2 regions of the Variovorax sucrosi genome follow, and region 2 is predicted to be linked to the other one. Evidence: predicted binding sites of a transcription regulator. Region 2 holds the regulator's gene; the other holds the start of a gene.
The links. Region 2 encodes LexA, which represses DNA repair genes until DNA is damaged. Its sites were predicted from a motif close to ACTGTATNNNNATACAGT; they were not measured.
Positions count from the first base shown of each region.

Region 1: a site for LexA is predicted at 2,114-2,131, ahead of imuA (translesion DNA synthesis-associated protein ImuA). Genes of this name have one in related genera too.

Region 1 is NZ_JBPJZU010000008.1:274,408-278,580, forward strand. It holds gene ACSFBE_RS17560 (Y-family DNA polymerase) at 1-1,315, opposite strand, end outside; gene imuA (translesion DNA synthesis-associated protein ImuA) at 1,284-2,096, opposite strand; gene ACSFBE_RS17570 (hypothetical protein) at 2,254-2,463, opposite strand; gene ACSFBE_RS17575 (putative Na+/H+ antiporter) at 2,698-3,960, shown strand; gene ACSFBE_RS17580 (sterol desaturase family protein) at 4,099-4,173, shown strand, end outside.
Region 2 is NZ_JBPJZU010000008.1:30,263-34,435, reverse strand. It holds gene ACSFBE_RS16435 (D-2-hydroxyacid dehydrogenase family protein) at 1-743, opposite strand, end outside; gene ACSFBE_RS16430 (hypothetical protein) at 908-1,273, opposite strand; gene lexA (transcriptional repressor LexA) at 1,385-2,059, opposite strand; gene ACSFBE_RS16420 (asparaginase) at 2,131-3,129, shown strand; gene ACSFBE_RS16415 (hypothetical protein) at 3,135-3,551, shown strand; gene ACSFBE_RS16410 (DUF6152 family protein) at 3,566-4,039, shown strand; gene adk (adenylate kinase) at 4,055-4,173, opposite strand, start outside.

The DNA.
Region 1 (4,173 bases), 240 kb from region 2:
GAAACACCCACAGCAACCCGGCCTCGGGGCTCTCGGCCACGTAGTAGTCGCGCATCGCCGGATGGCCGCCCTCGTTGCCGTCGCCGTCGCCGTTGCCCCACCAGCCGGCTTCGAGCCGCCGCGGCCCGACCAGCCGCCGCAGCCGGCCTTCGTACCAGGGATGGCCGTCGCGCACCTCGAGCCGCACCGGCTCACGCAGCATCCAGGGCGGGAACAGGGCGTCGGGCTGCTGGGCTGCGGTGGCGATGGCCTTCGCAGTGGCCTTCGCGGCTCGGGCCGGTTGGCGGGGTCGGCCGAGTGCCGGCACCCAGGCCTGCATGCACTCGGGCCGATGGTCGGCCTGCGCCACTGGCACCAGCACCTCGCGGGCACCCAGCCGCGCGCTCAGCCGCTCGACCAGTTCGTGCAGCTTGTCGCCCTTGCGGTTGTCCTCGGGCAGGAAGCTGGTGCTGGCGCCGGCCCAGGGCATGGTGTCGATGGAACGCAGGCGCAACCAGCTGGCCGGTGCGGCGAGCTGCGTGAGCGCAAGCCGCTCGCTCATCAGGCGACGCAGGTGGGCCATGTCCTGCGTGGGCTCGGCGGTGGGCACGGTGATGTGCTGGTGCGGCGGCAGGTCGACGCCGTTGTAGCGCTTGAGGTCGAGCGTCCATTCCAGCTCGAGCGACAGCACGCCGCGCTGGCGCGCGCGCAGCCAGACCTGCAGTGCCGCCAGCAAGCGGTTGGCCGACCACATCAGTTCGTGGGCGTTCTCGGCCAGCGCGGGCAGTTCCAGCTTCTGCTCGAAGACATCGGGCAGCGTGAGCCAGGTGTGGCGCTCGGGCCGCAGGCCCCAGGCCCTGTCGAGCGCCTCGCGCAACGCCGCACCGAAGCGGCGCGACAGCCCACCGCGCGGCAGCGCCGCCACGTCGCCCCAGGTGCGGCAGCCCATGCGCGCCAGCACGTCGAGGTGCTCCCGCGCCGCGGTGAGCGTGTGAAGCGGCAGCGCGGCCGGGATGTCGGCCGGCGGCTTCTGGCCGAGCGCGAACAGGCGCAGCCGGGCCAGCGCGACCAGGCTGGTGGCGCCCTCCACCTTCTGCAGCCGGCTGCCGGGCACCGGGTTCTCGGCCACCATGAGGCGCATCAGCCCCTGGCGCCCGCCCCACAGCCTTTCGCAGGCAGACACTTCGAGCACCAGCGCCTCATCCAGCCAGGCCACACGCGGGGTGTAGCGCAGCGCCCACCAGCCGAGCGCTTCAGCCGAGAGCGGCAGGCCTTCCGAAGGCGGAAGGCCGGCAGCCTCGCTCTCAGGCGGCCACCGCAAGGCGATCCACTGCATGGCCGACCTCCTCTCTGCGCTGGCGCAGGTCGAGGCGGACCACGGTCGCGCCCTTCGTTGCGTTCGCTGCGGCCATCTCGACCGCGTCCTGCTGCTGGCGACGCTGGCGCCGCCACTGGCTGGCGGCCAGCAGCGCCGCCATGCGCTCGCTGCGGGCCGGCAGGGTCAGCGGCTGGGCCAGCGGCGGGCCGCGCCGCTTGATCAGGTGCACGTCCATCCGACCGCCGTCGGCCGGCACCAGTTGCAGGCGCAGGCGCGCCGGCGACGCCGACTGCACCAGCGCTTCCGGCCGCACCACGAACAGCAGGCCTTCGTGCTGGGCGGCGGCCAGTTGCAGCCGCCGCAGTTCGCCCACCCGCGCTTGCGGGAGCCAGGCCATGACCGCGGCCACGTCGGCGCAGCGCAAGGCCTGTTCGCAGGCCCACAGCCGCGCAGCCGGTGCCTCGGCACGCACCCACATCAGCGCCTCGGTCGGCAACCCGCCCGCTGCCAGGGCCGGACCGAAGGGCGCGTGCGGCGCGCCGACCAGCACCACCGGGCCGCCACGGGATTCAACCGCCGCGGCCAGCGCCGGCAGCAGCAATTGCCAGACATGGGCTTCCGCCCGGGCCTGCAGCAACTCGGTCATGGCACCGACCGGCCAGCCGCCTCCGGGCAGTTCGGCATCGAGGGCGGCATGGCCGGTGCCCACCACCGGCGTGTCGGCCAGGCCCAGTTCGTCCCCACGCCAGACGTTGTGCCGGGCGGAGGCGAAGGGGGTGGAAAGAGAAGGCAGGCCCATGGCGGAATCAATGATTAACTGTATTTTTATACAGTATTTCATCCGCGGGCAATGCCTTTCTCGCTATCGACCCGGGGCTTGCATGCGCAGGTCATCGCATTTGCGAGGGCCACGCCATGTCCGCCGCCGAGGGATGCGGAAAAAGGGCTCGCGCCTGCTAGTCACCGGCGGGCGCGCACAGGCTCCCGTCGGGCGTCGGCGGTGAGGCCTTTTCGCGCGCCGGCGTCCGACGCAAGGTCGTCGCAACGCGGATCGCTTCGAGGTGCTGCTGGATGCCCCTTCGCTCGGCATCGCTCAAGCGGGCATCGACTTTCGCAGACCGTGCAAGCAATTGCGCAAGGGTCGCGCGCTGGGGTGCCGTCGCCATGGTGGACCTCCCGAACATTGGACCGTTGATTCGCTTTGGAGGTGAGAACTTATTCATGAATCCGAAGGACCCGTGTAGGAGGAAATCTCCACTGCCATCGCCACGGCGGACGGCCTGATTCGGCCGGCCCCGGCGCCCGCCCCTAAAATCATCGACGGGTGTCGGGCGCTTCTCGCGCGGCAGGTTCATGCGTCGGTCGGGCCGCCACGCAGCGTTGTCACGACCAGGAGTCCCATGTCCGAAACCCCGATCCAGTGGATCGCCGCCGCCCTGTTCGCCATCGCCCTGCTGCACACCTTTGCGGCCAAGCAGTTCGAGCGGCTGTCCCACCGCTACCCGCGCCATGCCGGCCTGTTCCACCTGCTGGGCGAGGTGGAGGTGGTCTTCGGCTTCTGGGCCATCGTGCTGGTGCTAGCCATGGCGCTGGTAGTGGGCGGCGCCCCCGCGCTGGAATACGCCGAATCGCGCAACTACACCGAGCCCCTGTTCGTCTTCGTGGTGATGGTGATCGCGGCGTCGCGTCCGGTGCTGCGCACCGTGATCGCGCTGGTCGACACCGCCGCCCGGGTGGTGCCGGTGCCCACGCCGCTGGCGACGGCCTGGCTCGGGCTGGCCGCCGTGCCGCTGCTCGGCTCGCTGATCACCGAGCCGGCCGCGATGACCATCGCCGCGCTGATGCTGGCGCCGCAGATCTTCCGGCGGGACGTGCCCGAGGGCGTCAAGTACCTGGCGCTGGGCGGGTTGTTCGTCAACGTCTCGATCGGCGGCACGATGACGTCGTACGCCGCGCCGCCGGTGCTGATGGTCGCGACCACCTGGCAATGGGACAGCGCCTTCATGCTTGCGCACTTCGGCTGGAAGGCCGCGCTCGCGGTGCTGGTGAACGCGACCGTCGCCACCTTCCTGCTGCGCGGGCATCTGCGACCGGCACCGCTGCCCGACGCAGGCACCCCGGCCGAGGCGCGCGTGCCGCTGTCGGTGGTCGCGGTGCACCTGGGCCTGCTGGCCGGCGTGGTGCTGTTCGCCCACCATCCGGTGGTGTTCCTCGGCCTGTTCCTGATGTTCATGGGCTTCACGCAGGCCTACGACAAACACCAGAGCCCGCTGATCATCAAGGAAGCGCTGCTGGTCGGCTTCTTCCTGGCGGGCCTGGTGGTGCTGGGCGGCATGCAGCAGTGGTGGCTGCAGCCGATCGTCTCGAGCCTCTCGCCGCTCGCGCTGTTCGCCGGCGCGCTGGGGCTCACCGCCATCACCGACAACGCCGCGCTGACTTACCTCGGCTCGCTGATCGAGGGCATCTCGGACGCGTCCAAGTACATGCTGGTCGCCGGCGCGGTGGCCGGCGGCGGCCTGACGGTGATCGCCAACGCACCCAACCCGGCCGGCGTCGCGCTGCTCAAGCGCGGCTTCGCGGACGAGACGATCGGCGCCGGCGGCCTGCTGCTGGGCGCACTGGGCCCGACCGCCGTGGCGGCGCTGGCTTTCCTGCTGCCATGACGCGCCCTCCCGGCTGATCGTGCTGGCCCTCGGCGTGGCCGGGGGCGTCGCGCTCGCCTCGCATCGTGGCGGTCGACCAGCGTCGTCGGCCACCTAGAATCCCGCCAAATCCATACACAACACCACGAGGGGTCGGCCATGCTCAAAATCGACAAGCTCAACGAGTTCACCGCGAGCCACGGCGAGCTGCAGCGCGGCAAGGGGCTGGTCACC
Region 2 (4,173 bases):
TCGGCCCGCGAGGTGTTGACGAACAGCGCCGTCGGCTTCATTCGCGAGAGGTCCTCCAGGGTGACGATGCCACGCGTGCTGTCGTTCATCCGCAGGTGCACGCTCAGCACGTCGGCCGCGCTGAAGAATGCCTCGCGACTGGGCGCCACCTGGAAACCATCCGAACGCGCGAGGTCGCGGCTCTGCTCGCGGCCCCAGATCACCACCTGCATCCCGAAGGCCTGGCCGTAGCGCGCGACCAGCTGCCCGATACGGCCGTAGCCCCAGATGCAGAGCGTCTTGCCCTTGAGCACCGAGCCCAGGCCGAAATTCGGCGGCATCGATGCCGACTTGAGGCCGGATTGTTGCCAGGCGCCGTGTTTGAGGTTGCTGATGTACTGCGGCAGACGGCGCATCGCCGCCATGATCAGCGCCCAGGTCAGCTCGGCCGGTGCGAGCGGCGAGCCGCTGCCTTCGGCCACTGCCACGCCTTGCTCGGTGCAGGCGGTGACGTCGATGTGATTGCCGACCCGGCCGGTCTGGGAGATCAGCTTGAGCTTGGGCAGCTTCTCGACCAGCTGGCGGGAAATCTGGGTGCGCTCGCGGATCAGAACGATCACGTCGGCGTCTTTCAAGCGCACCGACAGCTGGCCGATGCCCTTGACGGTATTGGTGTAGACCTTCGCCGCGTAGGCATCGAGTTTGGCGGCGCACTGCAGTTTGCGTACCGCGTCCTGGTAGTCGTCGAGGATCACAATGTTCATGGCGTGCCATTGTGCCTCGCGTCACAGCGAGCTCGTACTCCGGGGTGGTGCGAACCCGTGCAGCGACGACCGAAGCCACGAATGCACGTCGGCGTCGGGCGGCCGCACGCGAGCGACGAGCGGGTCGGGCGCGCTCTGCACCCGGCAGTGCGTACTGCGTACCGTCAGTGCAGCGGACGCGTACCGCGAACGGTGTCGGCCGCTTCGAGCGCTGCCAGACGGTCGAGCTCAGCGCAGACATCGGCCATGCGACCGGAGATCACGACACGACCCGCCCGGCGGCCCGGTTGGTGCGCATCTACCGTGCGGACCACGCGCAGCGCGCGCGTGACAGCCGAATTTTGCGCGAGCCCCTCCAGCGGCGTCACGGCACGCTGCCCGCACGCAGGCCGCACGGCCACATAGCGCAGGTCGGCTTGAAGGTCGAGCCCGGTGCGGCTGCGCCGGGTGCGGCGCTCGGGGAGCCAGCGGCTGGCCAGCGATTGCAGCGGGGTGAGCAGATCGACGAAAGTGAGCAAAGCGATTCCCATGCGAACTCCAGAGTCAGAGGTTGAACACAGGCAGGATTGCTTGTTGGGGCTGCGTCAGGGTGATGGCCTCAATGCCATACGCCCGCCACCTGTCGAAGCCCGTGCGATGCACTACATCAGCATGGTGTTGCGGATCAGCCCGACGGCCAGGCCTTCGATCTCGAAGGGCTCGCCCGGTTGAACCACGATGGTCGGATAGTCGGGGTTTTCGGCATGCAGCTCGATCACTTGCTTGTGGCGCTTGAGGCGCTTGACGGTGACCTCGTCACCCAGGCGTGCCACCACGATCTGGCCGTTGCGCGCTTCCTTGGTGGCTTGGACGGCGAGCAAGTCGCCGTCCATGATGCCGGCGTCGCGCATCGACATGCCACGCACCTTGAGCAGGTAGTCCGGCTGGTGCTGAAACAAGGTGTTTTCGACGTAGTAGGTCTGGTCGACGTGCTCTTGCGCCAGGATCGGCGAACCCGCGGCCACACGGCCGATGAGTGGCAGCGCCAGCTGTGCCATGCCCGGCAGCGACAACGAGAACTGGTTGTCGCGCGATTCGTTGAGCGAGCGCAGGGCATCGCCCTTGAGGCGGATGCCGCGGGAGGTGCCGCTGAGCAGTTCGATCGCGCCCTTGCGAGCCAGCGCCTGCAGATGTTCTTCAGCGGCGTTCGCCGACTTGAAACCCAGTTCGGCCGCGATCTCGGCACGCGTCGGCGGCGCACCGGTCTGCGCAATGGTGCTGCGGATCAAGTCCAGAATTTGCTGCTGACGGGCGGTAAGCTTGACTGCGAACTGCATGTGAAACTCCTTGGCACTGGTTGCATATCCAGTAGCTGTATTTTTAAACAGTTTTACGGCTTTGGCAAGACATGGCGAACAAAAGTTTGGAGACAGGACGTCGCGTGCTGGTGCTCGGCACCGGTGGGACGATCGCCGGGCGCGCGCTTTCCGAGGCCGACAACATCGGCTACATCGCCGGCGAGGTCGGGGTGGATGTGCTGCTGCAGGGGCTTGGGCTGCCGGCCGGTCTGCGGATCACGGCCGAGCAGGTGGCGCAACTCGACAGCAAGGACATGGCCTTCGAGGTCTGGCAGCAGCTGGCCGTCCGTTGCGCCGAGGCCCTGATGTCCGAGGACATCGACGGCATCGTGATCACGCATGGCACCGACACACTGGAAGAGACCGCGTTCTTCCTCGATTCGGTGTTGGCACCCGTCAAGCCGGTGGTGCTCACCTGCGCCATGCGGCCCGCGAGTGCGCTGTCGCCCGACGGTCCGCAGAATCTGCGCGATGCGATCAGCCTGGCCGGTGAGCCTCGTGCTCGAGGGGTCATCGTGGTGTGTGCCGGCACCGTGCACCGTGCGGCCGATGTGCAGAAAATCCACACCTACCGAACCGATGCCTTTGATTCCGGGGACGCCGGCCCGCTGGGTTACATGGAGGAGGGCGCCCTGCGTTTGCTGCGCCCGTGGCCCGAGGCGGGGGATGCCGCGACGAGCCGGCTCGCGCAGGTTGCGGCGACGCCGGCCTTTCTTTGGCCACGCGTCGAGATCCTGACGAGCCATGCCGGCGCGCAGGGCCTGCTCGTCGACGCGCTGGTGCAGGCGCGGCACGATGGCGCCGCCCATGCGGTCGACGGTCTCGTGCTGGCGGCCACGGGCAACGGTAGCTTGCACCATGCGGTCGAAGCGGCCGCCTTGCGCGCGCAGGCCGCAGGCATCGCGGTACTTCGCGCGACCCGGTGTGCCCAGGGGCGGATCTTGCGCCCCGCCGCGCCCGAGCCGGCGCTTCGCGATGCCGGATCGCTGTCACCGGTGAAGGCGCGCATCGTGCTCATGCTGGAACTGCTGGCGGCGCGCGCGCGCTGAGGCGCATGTTCGGCGCGCTGCAGTCGCACCCCTGGGCCTACCCGGCGCTGGAGGCGCTGCATGTGATCGGCATCGCCTTGTTGCTGGGCAACCTGGTGGCGCTGGAGTTGCGCGTGTTCGGCCGCGCGGCGCAGCTCCCGGTGGTGCCCCTGGCGCGGCTGTCGCTGACGATTGCGCTCACCGGCTTCGCGGTGGCGGCCTCGACCGGGCTGCTCATGTTCGCCACGCAGCCGGCCGAACTTCTCGCCAACCGCGCGTTTTTGTGGAAGATGGGACTGCTCGTCGCGGCCGGTTGCAATGCCGCGTGCTTCCATGCCCGCGGCTCTCTGTCCAAACTCGATACGACGGCGCGGGTACAGATGTTGATGTCCACTGCGCTCTGGTTGGCCGTCGTCTTCTGCGGCCGCTGGATCGCCTATTGATCGAAGGAGCCCCGATGCACCGTCGCCACTTTCTCGCCGCCGCCGCCGCATCGCCATGGGCGTTGTCCCCGGCCTGGGCACACCACGGCTGGAGCAGCTTCGACCAGGAGCGCCCGATCTACCTCGAGGGCCAGGTACTGCGCTCGCGTTGGCAGAACCCGCACGCAGAGTTGGTGATCGAGGTGCCCGCCGGGTTGAAGGTGCCGGCCGATCTCGGCAAGCGGCCGGTGCCCGCGCAGAGCGCCAGCATCGACGGTGCCGCCTTGCTGGCCAGGGCCACGACGCCCAAGCGCGCCGATCGCCAGTGGGAACTCGAGCTTGCGCCGTTGACGCGCATGTCGGCCTGGAAAGTGGCGGAAATCAAGCCCGGCACGAAGGTCTCGGCCGTGGGCTTCACCTTCATCGGCGAACAGGGCGACGCGGTGATGCGGGTCGAATACCTGTTCGTGGACGGCCAAGCCTACGGGCTCCGATCGAGCCCGGCCTGAGCGCTACGCGCCGCTTCAGCTGCTCAAGGCGGCCAGGGCACGCTGGGTGATTTCGTCGACCGTGCCGACGCCGCTGATCGCCCGGTATTTCGGTGCCAGGCCCGGCTCGGCCTTGGCCCAGGCGGCGTAGTAGT